Regions from separate parts of the Achromobacter seleniivolatilans genome, predicted to be linked through region 2. Evidence: predicted binding sites of a transcription regulator. Region 2 holds the regulator's gene; the other holds the start of a gene.
What was found. Region 2 encodes NrdR, which represses ribonucleotide reductase genes. Its sites were predicted from a motif close to CACNANATNTNGTG; they were not measured.

Region 1: RAS12_RS08820 (ribonucleoside triphosphate reductase) is a predicted target of NrdR. The motif match lies at 5,777-5,790, and genes of this name have one in related genera.

The regions. Positions count from the first base shown of each region.
Region 1 is NZ_CP132976.1:1,999,781-2,007,175, forward strand. Features, by position in the region: gene RAS12_RS08795 (Bug family tripartite tricarboxylate transporter substrate binding protein) at 1-351, shown strand, start outside; gene RAS12_RS08800 (catalase) at 406-2,796, opposite strand; gene RAS12_RS08805 (hypothetical protein) at 2,807-3,421, opposite strand; gene RAS12_RS08810 (PepSY-associated TM helix domain-containing protein) at 3,725-5,335, shown strand; gene RAS12_RS08815 (DUF3325 domain-containing protein) at 5,332-5,682, shown strand; gene RAS12_RS08820 (ribonucleoside triphosphate reductase) at 5,828-7,395, shown strand, end outside.
Region 2 is NZ_CP132976.1:4,140,154-4,147,548, forward strand. Features, by position in the region: gene RAS12_RS18685 (hypothetical protein) at 1-2,073, shown strand, start outside; gene ribD (bifunctional diaminohydroxyphosphoribosylaminopyrimidine deaminase/5-amino-6-(5-phosphoribosylamino)uracil reductase RibD) at 2,070-3,221, opposite strand; gene RAS12_RS18695 (cysteine hydrolase family protein) at 3,402-3,965, shown strand; gene RAS12_RS18700 (GlxA family transcriptional regulator) at 3,983-4,945, shown strand; gene nrdR (transcriptional regulator NrdR) at 4,988-5,467, opposite strand; gene glyA (serine hydroxymethyltransferase) at 5,684-6,934, opposite strand; gene RAS12_RS18715 (LysE family translocator) at 7,139-7,395, shown strand, end outside.

The DNA.
Region 1 (7,395 bases), 2.1 Mb from region 2:
TCCGCGGCGCCGCAGGTACGCGCAGGCAAGGTGCGCGCGCTGGCCGTGACGGGCGAACGCCGCATGCCGCAATTGCCCGATGTGCCCACCTTTGCCGAAGCGGGCCTGCCGGAAGTGTCTTTTGTAGGCTGGTACGGCTTGGTCGCCCCCGCCCGCACGCCGGCCCCGGTGCTGCAAACGCTGAACCGTGCGGTAGCTGAAATCATGGAAGATCCGCAGGTACGCAAGTCCGTCGCGGACTTGGCGCTGGACCCCGTCTACATGCCCGCACAGCCCTTCCAGGACAAGATCGCGAAGGAACTCAGCACCTTCACGGCGGTTGCGAAGCGAGCGAATATCACTTTGGACTGAATGAAACGGCCGGGCCATGGACCCGGCCGCTTCAAGACGGTATCCCGTCAACGTCTACACGGCAGGCGGCTGCGTTTCCCGCTCAGGATGGCGGTGCTTGGCCAGCGCTTCTATGAAAGCCGCCGCGCTTTTCGCTGGCGCGCCGCCCCCCATCAGCAAACCACCATCAGCATCATTGGGCGCAATGCCCGCGGACCCGAACAGCTGCGCGCCACGCCCCAACGCCAACAGCGTTTTGCCATGACGGAACGCATCGCGCAGGAACTCCAGCGCGCGGCCGTCCGCTTGCAAGCGTGTCACCGCGGCTTCGCCGCCCGGCACCACCGCGCCATCAAATACGCCCGATGGATGGTTGTCCAACGACGCATCCGCGTCCAGCGCTGCGCCGCCCTCTGCATGCAACGGCCCGATCCGCTGACCCACCAGCCGCACAACCACACCCGCCTTGATCAAGGCGTCCGCCACGGCCGATACCGCGCCGCCATCGACACCCTCGGCCACCAGGATCGCGACCTTGCGTGTAGCGACGCCGCCGTCGCCCGGCCGTGCTGTCAAGGACAGCGCAGGCGACACGTCCACCTCAGCCTTGGGCGGTTGGGCGATGGCGCGCGGCAACGGCTCGGGCAAAGCCATACCCAATTTATCCGCCACAGCCTGGGCCAGTTCATCCGACACATTGCGCAGCGACGCAACCATGCGCACGCGGATCGCCGGTACCGTCAGTTTGCTCAGTTCAAAGGCAAACGCATTGATGATGTGCGCTTGTTCCCAATCCGTCTGGCTGTTGAAGAAAAGCGTGGCCTGGTTGTAGTGCTCTGCGAACTTCTCGGGATGCCCGCGCAGCTCGTCGCCCGTATCCGGTTCGGGAAACGACACAAAACCTGCCATGCCGGCCTGAAATGGACAGCCGCCCGCCAACGAGTTCGGCTCGTAGGCCACGCGTCCGCGATGGATTGCTTGCCGGTGCATGCCATCGCGCTGATTGTTGTGCACCGGCGCGAGCGGCGCGTTGATCGGGATCTCGTGAAAATTCGGGCCGCCCAGGCGTGAAATCTGGGTATCCACATAAGAATGGATACGGCCGGCCAACAAGGGATCATTGGTGAAATCCAGCCCGGGAACAATGTGCGCGGTACAGAAGGCGACCTGCTCAGTCTCGGCAAAGAAATTGTCGGGATTGCGATCCAGCACCATGCGGCCGATCGGCACAACGGGCACCAGCTCTTCGGGCACGAGCTTCGTGGCGTCCAGCACATCGAAACTAAAGCGTTCCGCATCTTCTTCCGTGAACACCTGCACGCCCAGCTCCCATTGCGGCCCGTTGCCGCCGTCAATGGCTTCCCACAAATCCCGCCGGTGAAAGTCGGGATCAGCGCCCGACACCTTGACGGCTTCGTCCCAAACCTGCGAATGGGTGCCCAGTACGGGGTTCCAATGAAATTTCACCAGCCGGGATTCACCCTGGGCGTTCACGAAGCGGAACGTATGCACGCCAAAGCCCTGCATCATCCGGTAGCTGCGAGGAATGCCGCGATCCGACATGACCCACATCAGCATGTGCGTGGATTCCGGCATCAGCGACACAAAGTCCCAGAAGGTATCGTGCGCGGACGCCGCTTGCGGCATGCCATGGTGCGGCTCTGCTTTGACCGCGTGCACCAGGTCCGGAAACTTCATCGCATCCTGGATGAAGAAAACGGGAATGTTGTTGCCCACCAAATCCCAGTTGCCTTCGTCCGTGTAGAACTTCACGGCAAAACCGCGCACATCGCGCGCGGTGTCCTTCGATCCGCGTTCGCCCGCCACCGTTGAAAACCGCACGAATACCGGCGTGCGTTTGCCTTTTTCCGCAAACAAGGACGCTGCCGTCAGGTCGGTCAGCGGTTTGTAGCATTCGAAATAGCCGTGGGCAGCAGAGCCCCTGGCATGCACGATGCGTTCGGGGATGCGCTCATGATCAAAATGCGTGATCTTCTCGCGCAGAATAAAGTCCTTCAGCAAGGCGGGCCCGCGCAGGCCCGCTTTGAGTGAATGCTGGTTATCGCTGACGGGCACACCTTGATTCGTTGTCAGCATCTGCCCCGTGGCGTCAGAGCGCACGCGCGACAGCCGCCCGTCGGCCTCATTGGCGCCGGGCTGGGCCGCATCCACCGTCTTATCTGAGACCTCGCTTTCCGACAAGGAACTTGCGCCCACTGACGGATCGGCCAAGGGCACATGAGCCCCCGTGTAAGGACAGCGCGCGGCCTTGTCGCCATACTCTTCGGGCTTGCCCGCATTGTGCGCAATGGCACCCACGGTCGCACCCACAGCGGCAGCCCGCTTCAACGCGGGATGGCTGGGTTTGCCGGAAGGCCCGGAGGCCGGGCCGCTGTCGGTATTCATGTAGGCGGTATCTAGCGCGGCGCCGGGGCCCGGTTTGCCTGCTGGTTTCTTACTTGCCATGTCGGGTCTCCTAGCTGTTGAGCATCTTGTCGCGCGCCTGCTCGGCTCGCGATGCGCCGATAGCGGACTCCACCTTCTTGACCTCTTCGGGCGGCGGCAACACGGCGGGGAATCCCAGGGACTCAATCCAGAGCTCCCGCGACCAGCCTTGCGTGTGATACAGGTGATGCTCCTCGTCGGTCGCAACCGCCTCATGGGCTTGCTTCAGGATCTTGGCCTCGCGGCCGGTGTGATGCTCGGCAATGAAGCCGATCAGCGACCAGTTGGCATGATCTTTCGTCTCAGCCAGCACCACGCACTCGGTAGCCACCAATTGCGCGGCATTCGCGTCGCCTGCGCTGACCGCCATCTTCATGGCCTTGACCAGCGACTCACCCAGATGCCGCACCACATCGCGGCCCGGCGACTTGGCCTCGGGGTCCAGCCCCAGTTGTTCAAACACCGTCAGCAGCACGCGCTGGTGCGTGCGGGTTTCTTCCAGATACTCGCGCCACTCCTTCTTCAGGTCCTCATTGACGGCACAAGACACCGCAGTCTCGTAGACGGACAAACCGCCGATCTCGGTTTCCAGTGCCTGGTACAGCAGTTCTGTGATTTGTGCGTCATTACCGGATTTGCGTTTCATCAGGGTGCTCCTAGTTCGGTGACCTCGACGACGGGACCGCCCTGGTGCGGACAGCCTTGCGGGATCGAATCGCGTATCCAGCAATCCCCATGCCCAGTGATTTCCGCCCGGCTGTAGACGTGCGCGCCGCCTAAATGCCGCTTCGCTTTCAGGAAAGCGCAGAAACTACAACAATACTTACCATGGCAACTCCGGCCCCAATTCGCTTAGAATTGGAACCATTCTCAATACAAACTCAACCGTCCGGCTCGCGGCGGCATTAACAACAAGAGGCTCGTTCTGAAATCCGGTTTCCGCCTATCGATGGCCTGGTTGCACACCTGGGTCGGCCTGTGGTTTTCCTGGCTGCTGTACACGGTGTTCCTCACAGGCTCCTTGGCCATCTTTGCCGAGCCCATCACGCATTGGATGACGCCCGAGCACCACGCCGCCGAAGCCCAGGCCGCGCAGCAGGAAAGCGCGCCCGTGGACCGCGCCCGCCGTTTTGATCTGGCCGTGGACTACATGACGCGCAACCATTCCGGGGCGGGCATGTGGGAAATCTGGCCCATCAACCGCGGGCACGACAACGGCCTGTCCGTGTATTGGTTCGACAAGAACGGGATGTATGCCGACGCCGAGCTGGACCCGGCAACCGGCGCAGAGCTGGATGACCATCACGATGAAGAAGGCCGCGCCACGATGGGCGGCACGCACTTCGTCAACTTCCACTACATGCTGCATGAAAGCCGCTACGGCTTGTGGATCGTGGCGTTCGCCACCATGGCAATGCTGGTCGCGCTGATCTCCGGGGTGGTCACGCACAAGCGCATCTTCAAAGACTTCTTCACGTTTCGCGCCAAAAAGGGCCAGCGGTCCTGGTTGGATGCGCACAACGCCGTGGCGGTGCTGACCCTGCCCTTCCAGTTCATGATTGCCTACACCGGCATCATGATCTCCAGCGCGGAACTGATGCCCGCACCGGTTGCCGCGCACTACGGCACCGGCATGGCCGCCGCCCGCCAGTATCTGGCCGAGATGTCGGGCGAAGACAGGCCCGCACGCACGGGCGGCACCCTGGCCGTGCCCAAGCTTGAACCCCTTGTGGCGCAGGCGGAAAAGCTGATCGGCCAGACCGCGCGCGCCATCGTCATCAATAACCCCGAAGACGGTTCCATGCGCATCGGCGTATACGGCTGGAACGAAGAAAACGACACCTTCCGCAGCATCAGCGCCACCACCGGCATGGCCGAGTTCTCGGCCGCCACTGGCGAAGTGCTTCGCGTGCGGCTTCCGGGTGATGTGAACGGCGGCACGCCGTCGCTGGTGCGTCAGGTGATGTCTGACCTGCACATGGGGCAGTTCGGCGGATTGGGCCTCAAGTGGCTGTACTTTATTTGCGGCCTGGCCGGCGCGGCCATGATGGGCACGGGCGCCGTGCTGTTCATGGTGAAGCGGCGGGTAAAAATGGGGAACGAATTCGGTGCGGCCACGGCTCGCATGTACCGTCTGTTCGAAGGCCTGAACGTTGCCGCGCTGGCCGGGCTGGCCGTGGCGTGCATCGGCTTCTTCTGGGCCAACCGCCTATTGCCGGTGGCATTGGAAAACCGCCCGCTTTGGGAACTGCGCTGCTTCTTCGGCCTGTGGGCGTTGATGCTGGCGCACGCCTGGTTGTGCCGCCCGCGCACCGCCTGGATCACGCAGCTGGGGCTGCTGGCTGCGTTGTGCCTGCTGCTTCCCGTGGTGTCGTTCGTGACGCTTGGAGACCATCCCTACGCGCAGATCGGACGCGGTGACTGGGAAAGCGCAGGGGTCGAACTGACCGCCATTGCCTTTGGCGTACTATCCGCCTGGGCGGCCATCCGTATGTGGAAGAAGCCTCAGTCCGCGCCCGCCCAGCGCAAACCCCGCGCGAACCAAGAGGCAGCGGCATGAACATGAACGACGTATTCGCCATTGTGATGGCATTGCTGCTGACCTATTCCGGCATGGCTTGCCTGAGCCTGGCCATGCCGCGCCACTACGATCAGGTGTGGGGGCAAGATCCGTCTACCGGCCATACCCGCGTACTGCGCGGCGCAGGGACGTTGCTGCTGGCGTTGGCTCTGCTGCCTTGCGTGGGCCTGTGGGGCAACACCGTGGGCGTAGTGGCGTGGCTGGGCTGGCTGTCCGCTGGCGCGTTGCTGTGGGTCGGGATGCTCTCTTGGGCCCCCCGCCCAGCCGCCGGCACCGCCGCCTTGGCGGTAGCGATTTCCCTGGCTGGCGTGGGCATCGGATTCTGACCCGGCCGGGGTTTTGCGGTTTTTTCGCACCGTTCCTCGGCGTTTGACCCGCATCAAACCAAGCTGACATCGCGTCGACGCAGCGCGTCAGCAGCACCATATGTAGTGGTAGAGTCTTTACACCCTACTACATATGGTGCCAACAATGCCTATCCAACACATCCTCAAGCGCGATGGCCGCGTCGTGGCCTTTGATCGCGACAAGATCGCGCACGCCATGGCGGCCGCGGGCAACAGCACCGGGGAATTGGATCTGGCGGGCGCGCAAGCGCTGACGGACAGTGTCATCGCCGCGTTGGCAGACCAACCCTGCCCTGGCGTGGAAACCATCCAGAATCGTGTCGAAGACGCGCTTGTCCGCGCGGGCCACTGGCGCACCGCGCGCGCTTACATCGTCTACCGCGAACAGCATGCCCGCCTGCGTTCCATGCGCCACACTCTGGTGGACGTGGAAAGCGCCATGGAGGAATACCTTGAACAGCGCGACTGGCGCGTCAATGCCAACGCCAACCAAGGCTACAGCCTGGGCGGTCTGATCCTGAACGTGGCGGGCAAGGTCACTGCCAACTATTGGCTGTCCAATGTTTTCACCCCCGAGGCCGGCCGCGCCCACCGCGAAGGCGACATCCATATTCATGACCTGGACATGCTTAGCGGCTACTGCGCTGGCTGGTCCTTGCGCCAACTGCTGACCGAAGGGTTCAACGGCATTCCCGGCAAAGTGGAGTCCACCCCGCCCAAGCACATGTCCGCCGCAATTGGTCAGATCGTGAATTTCCTGGGCACCCTGCAAAACGAATGGGCAGGCGCGCAGGCATTCAGCTCCTTTGACACCTATATGGCGCCCTTCATCCGCCGCGACGCGATGACCTACGCCGAGGTAAAGCAGTCCATTCAGGAACTGATCTTCAACCTGAACGTGCCCAGCCGCTGGGGCACACAAACGCCATTCACCAATCTGACCTTCGACTGGACCTGCCCGGCAGATCTGAAAGAACAGATTCCGTATGTGGGCGGCGAAGAAATGCCGTTTGCCTACGGTGATTTGCAGGTCGAAATGGACATGATCAACCGCGCCTACATCGAAGTCATGATGGCGGGCGACGCCAAAGGGCGGGTATTCACATTCCCCATTCCCACCTACAACATCACGCCCGACTTTGACTGGGACCATCCCAACACCGACCGCTTGTTCGAAATGACGGCGCGTTACGGGCTGCCCTACTTCCAGAACTTCCTGAATTCGGATCTGGAACCGCACATGGTCCGCTCCATGTGCTGCCGCCTGCAACTGGACCTGCGTGAGCTCCTGAAACGCGGCAACGGATTGTTCGGTTCTGCCGAGCAGACCGGGTCGGTGGGTGTCGTGACCGTCAACTGCGCGCGGCTGGGCCATACCTGCCGCGGCAACGAGGCGCAACTGATGGAACGTCTGGACTACCTGCTGGGCCTGGGCCGCGACGTGCTCGAGACCAAGCGCAAGGTTGTGCAGCGCTACATCGACCAGGGCCTCTATCCCTATACCCGCCGCTATCTGGGCACCTTGCGCAATCACTTCAGCACGCTGGGCGTGAACGGCATCAACGAGATGATCCGCAACTTCACGAACGACGAAGACGATGTCACGACCGGCGCTGGCCACGCGCTCGCCGTGCGTTTGCTGGACCGCGTCCGCGAGCGCATGACTGAGTTCCAGGAACAGACTGGCCACCT
Region 2 (7,395 bases):
GCTCGCTTGCAAGCCATTCTTGATTTGCCAACTGCCGAAGGGTCAGCACGTAGCGCATGGGCTGCCTATATGCTTGCCGAAATAGGGGACGGGCTAACAGAGGACACCGGTGCGAAGCCGCTTGATATTTCATCGCAAGCCTATGCCCGCATTCGGCAACTGGTCCGGGACGGCGCGCAAGATCCTCTGGGGCTGGCGCTTGCCAGTTACGGCCAACAAGCCCGCCAATATCTGGCGGGACCCGAAGGGATGTGTACGTACCTAGATCTCGTCAACGGCGCGCCGTGTACCGATGACCTATCCGCATCGGCATTGAAAGAAGCTATCCGGCTATATGCAGAACAAGCCGCTCGCGGCTCCTCCGACGGACAGGCGTCGCTGCGGCTTGTTGCGGATTGGGCCCTGAGCGCGCCGGCGCGCGCCAGCAGGCTGATCGATGATCCAATATCGCAACGCCTGCTGGTGGCCTACGCGCTCTCGCGGGTTGGCGATATTGTCGACGGCAAGCCGGACAGCGCCTTCGACACCTTTGCGACCTTCGACACTACCGGCCAGCGGGGGTATGCAGACGCCGCAACAGGCACTCCGAACGTCACCCCAAATCCTGTCTTGCAGGCGTTGGTCAAGGCACTGGACACCCAGGATGTGCGCCGCATTCAAGACGCTGACCGCGTCGCGGCTTTGGCTTACCGCGTTGGCCGCTACGACCTGGCGCAAGCGTTGGCGAGCAGACTCGACACGGCTCTGGCATGGTGGATTCGCGCCAAGCTGGCAATCCGCCAAGGCGATATGCAGCAAGCTGCGCAAGCCTATGCCCGAGCGGCGGCCGCATTTCCGCGTAACGACGATAGCATTGAGGCATCGGGCATGGTGCGGCTCAAGGCCGAGCAAGGCGTGCTGGCTCTATCGCGCGGCCAGTACGTGGAAGCTCTGGATCAACTCCTGCATGCCGCAAGCCAGAGTGACGCCAACTCCCTGCTGGACGATGGCTGGCAACTGGCTCCCTATTGGAACGATGCCGCGTACGTGGCCGAACGGGTGCTGACTGCCGATGAACTCAAAACCTATGTGGACCAGCAGGCGCCCGCTTCGGCCATGCCGCCGGTTCCCGCCGGTTTCCTGCACTTCGACTACGAGCATTTTTATGCGTGGCAGGTGAAAAACCCCATCCCGGTCGCCGACCGGCTACGGGAATTGCTGGCACGGCGGCTGATGCGCGAAGGCCGCATGGATTTGGCCTTGCCTTACTTTCCCGCCGACGCCGATGCACGTTTTGCCACGCTGACGTCTGACGGTGAAAAGTGGCGGGTTGTGCCATCCACCAGCCGCCAACATGCCGCGCAGTACACCGCCACCTTGAAAAAGGCGGACAACGCTTGGGGCAGAACAGCACGGGCACAAGCGTGGTTCGAGGCCGGACGGCTGGCGCGGCGCAATGGCTTGGAGATCATGGGCTACGAACAATCTCCCGATTTCGCGGTCTACGACGGCAACTACACCTACGGTGCGGGGCGCAGCCCGGAACCTTGGCGGCAAAGCGATGATGGCAATGGCTCGCAGCCGCTCCTGGACACGCCGGCAAAGCGCGCTGAAGCCGCGCTGCCCGGCCCGTTGGTGACGACAGATGAGCGCCTGCGCTTTGCCGCCAGTGAAGCCAAGCCCTACTCGCGCTTTCACTATCGCCAGATCGCAACCGATCACGCGCTGAAAGCATCCGAAATGCTGCCTAACCGGTCGCAGGCCTTCGCCGCCGTACTGTGCCATGGCGCCCGGTACATCATCGACGACTCGCCGGAGCGCGCATCCAAGGTGTATCTGCAATATATAGAACTGGGTGCGCAAGTGCCCTTTGCAGGGGGATTCGGGCGTGAATGCCCGGAACCCGACTTTCAAGCGGCGGCGTGGTTCCATTACACGCAGGCCTGGAAAGCCTGGGAACGCCTGCGGCGCGACCATAGCGGGTTGTTGTGGTCTGCGGGGCTGCTGATTCTGGCGGCGAGCGCTGCTTGCGTGTTCGCGTGGCGTAACAACGTCAGCGCGTCCCGCCGCCTCAAGTCTGACGGGCAGGCTTAGGAAAGCGCGGGCAACGCCACGCGCTGCATCAACTGCCGCCAGTTTTCGGCCACTCTGGCGCGCAGCCGCAGGTCTTGTCCCACCGCGCTGGTGTCGATGAATTCGTAGCGTTGGGCGCCGTCCAGATGAGTCAGCATCGGTAGCCGCACCATGCCAGCGGCGTCCCCCAGCAACACGGGCGCCAGATACAGCAGCAACTCGTCTACGCATCCCGCGGACACCAGCGCGCCGCTCAAACCCGCGCCGGCCTCGACATGGACTTCGTTGAACTGTTCCTGCGCGAACCAGCGCATCATCGCGGGCAGATCCACCCGATCCGGCGCGTTGCCCGGCAGATAGACGGCCCGCGCGTTTTGCTGCGCCAGCCGTTCGCTCTTGGCCGCGTCCTCGCGGGCGGTGAAGACAATGACCTCAGCGCCGTCGAACAGACGGGCGTCTTCGGGTATTTCGAAACGGCCGTCCACCACCGCCTTACGCGGCTGACGCGGTGTCTCCACACTGCGCACATTCAGTTGAGGATCGTCTTTCAATATCGTGCCCATACCCGTCAGCACAACGCAGCTGCGGGCACGCCAGCGATGCCCGTCCGCGCGAGCCTCCGGGCCGGTAATCCACTGCGACAGGCCGTTATGCAGCGCGCTGCGGCCGTCCAGGGATGCCGCCATCTTCATCCATACCCAAGGCAAGCCCCGGCTCATACGCGAAATGAAGCCGGCGTTGAGGGCCAGCGCCTCTGGGGCGCATACGCCCGTCGTAACCTCGATGCCGGCGGCACGCAGGCGCGCCAGCCCCTGCCCATTGACCAGCGGATTGGGGTCGCCAATCGCCACGACCACTCGCGCCGGCCGGGCGGCCAGCACAGCGTCCACGCAAGGCGGCGTGCGGCCGAAATGGCTGCACGGTTCCAGCGTGACATAGAGCGTCGCGCCCTCAACCGATTCCTGACGGCCCTCTGCATCGCGCAAGGCGCAAACTTCGGCATGGGGGCCGCCCGGAGGCTGCGTCGCCCCCTCGCCCAGCACACGGCCGTCGCGCACAATGACGCACCCGACCCGAGGGTTGGGCGCCGTTGTGTACAGCACGCTCTCGGCCAGCGCCAGAGCGCGCTGCATCCAGTAGATATCGTCGGATTCGCTTGCTTTCGTCATGGCAGGAATTGTATGTCTGGCGTGGCGCAACCGGGCAAGGCGCCATGTTGGTACGATGGGTATCGTTATTAAATGTCCGTTTTTGACTGATCAAGGTCTCTGGGCGGACTCGCACCAGGCTCATGTCTGCGTGAAAATGATGTCCGTACCCTTTGAAAACCTTGGCCTGGAGCCCGGAACATGAAACAAGCACTGATCGTCATCGACGTACAAGACTCATTCCGGCAACGTCCGTTTTGGGATGAAACCGAATATCCGGCATTCGTCGCGCAGATCCAGGGGCTGATCGATTCGGCCACCGCGCAGGGCATTCCGGTACTGCAAGTGTTCCATACCAGCCCCTCTGACGATCCCGCCAACCCTTTTTCTTTGGCCTCCGGCCACGTCAAGACGCTCAAGGAACTGCGCATTGCCCCGGCAGCCGTGTTCCACAAAACGGTGCATTCGTCGCTATACGCCAAGGGCGCCGACGGCGCCACGCTGCATGACTGGCTTCGGGACAACGGCATTGAAGGCATTATCGTCAGCGGCATCCGCACCGAGCAATGCTGCGAAACCACGTCGCGCCATGCCAGCGATGCGGGGTTTAAAGTCGTGTTTCCGACCGACGCCACCCTGACGTTCGCCATGCAAAGCCCGTCCGGCAAGCATTACTCACCCGCCGAAATTCGCGACCATACCGAGCTGGTGCTGCAAGGCCGCTTCGCCCGTATTGTCCGCGCCGCTGACGCGCTGACCGCCTGACCCACCCCGGCGGCAGCATGATTCCCGTTTACTTCGTGCTGCCGCGAGGCATCGTGCTGCTGGACCTTGCCGGTCCTGCCGAGGCCTTCCGGGTCGCCAACAAGCTGTGCCCCGGCACGTTCGAACAGCACTTCTGCGGCCCGTCCTCCGACGTGGAAAGCGGCATTGCCGGACTGCATCTGGCGCATATCCAGCCCCTGCCCGCCGCGCTGCCGGCCCATGCCCTGGTCATCATTTCAGGGGTAGTGGGCAAGCACACCGAGCTGCAAGATCCGGATGCGCACGCCATTATTGACTGGCTGGCTGTCCGCCACCCCGCAGACGGCTTCACGCTGATGACGGTCTGCGCGGGCGCCTTGTTTGCCGCCGCTGCCGGGCTGACCCGTCAGCGCGAATGCACCACGCACCACTCTTGTCTGGATCAACTTGCGGGCCTTGACCCCAGCGCCCGCGTACAGGACAACCGCATTTTTGTGGAAGATGGCAACCTGGTCAGCAGCGCTGGCATCACGGCGGGTATTGATCTGGCGTTGCACATGGTGTCTCGCCATTGCGGGCCGCGAGTGGCGGGCGAAGTGGCCCGCGACATGGTGGTCTACCAACGCCGGGCCGGAACGGATTCCACCTTGTCACCGTGGCTGGAACATCGCAGCCACATGCACCCCGGCGTACATCGGGTGCAGGACGCCGTCGTGCGCAACCCCGCCGCGCCCTGGTCCGCGCAATCGTTGGCGGACCACGCACACACCAGCGCGCGTCACCTGACGCGGCTGTTCCATGAACACGCGGGCTGCACGCCCATGGACTATCTCTATCAGATACGTGTTGCGCTGGCTCGTGACCTGCTGCGTGAAACCCGGCTGGACCTGGAACGGGTGGCGGAAAAAACAGGGTTCAGCTCGGCCCAGCACATGCGCCGCGTATGGCGCAAATTCCAACCGCTGACACCAAGCCTGGCACGGGCGGCGCCCATGCCATAACGGCGCCGAAGCGCCGTTATGGTCCAGCTTGGCCGATGCCGCTTATTCCTTGCGCAGCTTGCCAGGCAGCAACGGGCCTTGCATTTCGCGGATGGCCTCGACGAATTCGCCGATGTCCTCAAAGCTTTTATAGACCGAGGCAAACCGCACATACGCCACCTTGTCCAGCTTGCGCAGTTCGTTCATGACGAGCTCGCCAATGTGCTCTGTCGGCACCTCACGCAGGCCTGTGGCCAACAGTTGTTCTTCAATGCGTGCCACGGCGGCATCCACGTCTTCTGTGCTGACGGGACGCTTGCGCAGCGCCAGACTCAGGCTGGCGCGCAATTTGGTTGGATCATATTCGCTGCGGCTGCCATTGCGCTTCACGACCGAAGGCAGGGCGAGTTCTACCCGTTCGTAGGTCGTGAACCGCTTGTCACAGGACTGGCAGCGGCGGCGACGGCGAATGGCGTCCCCTTCTTCCGAGACGCGGCTATCAACGACCTGCGTGTCGGCATTGCCGCAAAATGGACACCGCATGTGTGTTCCCTAAAGACGTGAATAGCAATAATTAAGCATATTGTAACGATCCGACCCTTGGATAGCGCCAATATGACTAATTCGTCCCTTTTATTATGGGCGAGTCCGCTCGAGCATAGCGCCCGCTGGTCGTAAAGCAAAGGGACGGCGCCTGACGGGGCCGTCCCTTTGGATCAGTACTTTTCGGCGTAGCTACGCTCCGCCGAGCAAGCCTGCTTACTTCGTGCCGTAAACCGGCAGACGCGAAGTCAATTCGTTGACGCGAGCGCGTACGGCGGCAATGTTGGCTTCATCACGCGGATTGTCCAGCACGTCGGCGATCAGGTTGGCGGTCAGTTCGGCGTCGGCTTCCGTGAAACCACGGGTCGTCATTGCCGGCGTGCCCAGACGGATGCCGCTGGTCACGAAGGGCTTTTCCGGATCATTCGGGATCGCGTTCTTGTTGACCGTGATGTGGGCCTGGCCCAGAACGGCTTCCGCTTCCTTGCCCGTGATGCCCTTGGAACGCAGGTCCACCAGCATGACGTGGCTTTCAGTACGGCCAGACACAATGCGCAGGCCGCGCTTGACCAGCGTGTCAGCCAGCACCTTGGCGTTCTTGACCACTTGCTGCGCGTAGTCCTTGAAGCTGGGTTCCAGCGCTTCCTTGAACGCCACGGCCTTGCCAGCGATGACGTGCATCAGCGGACCGCCTTGGATGCCGGGGAAGATTGCCGAGTTGATGATCTTCTCGTGCTCGGCCTTCATCATGATGACGCCGCCGCGCGGACCGCGCAGCGACTTGTGCGTCGTCGAGGTGACGAAGTCAGCGTGCGGAACCGGGTTGGGGTAGGCGCCGCCGGCGACCAGACCGGCGTAGTGAGCGATGTCGACCATGAACAGCGCGCCGTTTTCACGGGCAATGCGGGCCATGCGTTCGAAGTCGATATGCAGGGCGTAAGCCGAAGCGCCAGCCACGATCAGCTTGGGCTTGTGTTCTTTGGCCAGTTGTTCGACTTGGTCGTAGTTCAGGACTTCATCGGCGTCCAGACCGTACGAGATGAAGTTGTACAGCTTGCCCGAAGCGTTGACCGACGCGCCGTGCGTCAGGTGGCCGCCTTCAGCCAGGCTCATGCCCAGCACGGTGTCGCCCGGCTTGAGCACAGCCATGTACACGCCTTGGTTGGCCTGCGAACCGGAGTTCGGCTGCACGTTGGCAGCTTCGGCGCCGAAGATTTCCTTCAGGCGGTCGATGGCCAGTTGTTCAACCACGTCCACGTATTCGCAACCGCCGTAGTAGCGCTTGCCCGGATAGCCTTCGGCGTACTTGTTCGTAAGCTGCGTGCCTTGGGCTTCCATGACGGCCGGGCTGGCGTAGTTCTCCGAAGCGATCAGCTCAATGTGCTGCTCTTGGCGAACGTCTTCCTTCTGGATGGCGGCCCAAACGTCCGGGTCAGCCTTGGACAGGGTGAGGTTGCGGTCAAACATGACGGGGGTTTCCTGAGGCGGTAAGAGAGGGGAAAACTGCGTCGGGTGGGTAAACCCGGAGAATGCTGGATAGTTTACCGCGTCACACGGAATGAATTGCCGCCAAAATGCGCTGAACCTGGGCAAAATAACGCCGATGGGCACGAAAACCACGCTATCGCCGCGCGCCCGGAAACCCCTCTCAATCCGACTTGAGAAACTTTCATGCAAACCGCCACTCTCATAACCTACTCGCTAGTAGCCGCAGCAAGCGTCATCAGTCCCGGTCCCGCCACCATGCTGGCGATTCGCAATGGCGCGGCGGGTGGCGTGCGCGCGGTGGTGCCGTCCACACTGGGAAATGTCACCGGTCTGTTCCTGCTGTCAGCGGCGGCCATGTTGGGCCTGGGCGTGGTGCTGCAATCGTCGGCCATGTTATTCACAATCTTGAAAGTGGCAGGCGCCGCCTATCTGATCTATGT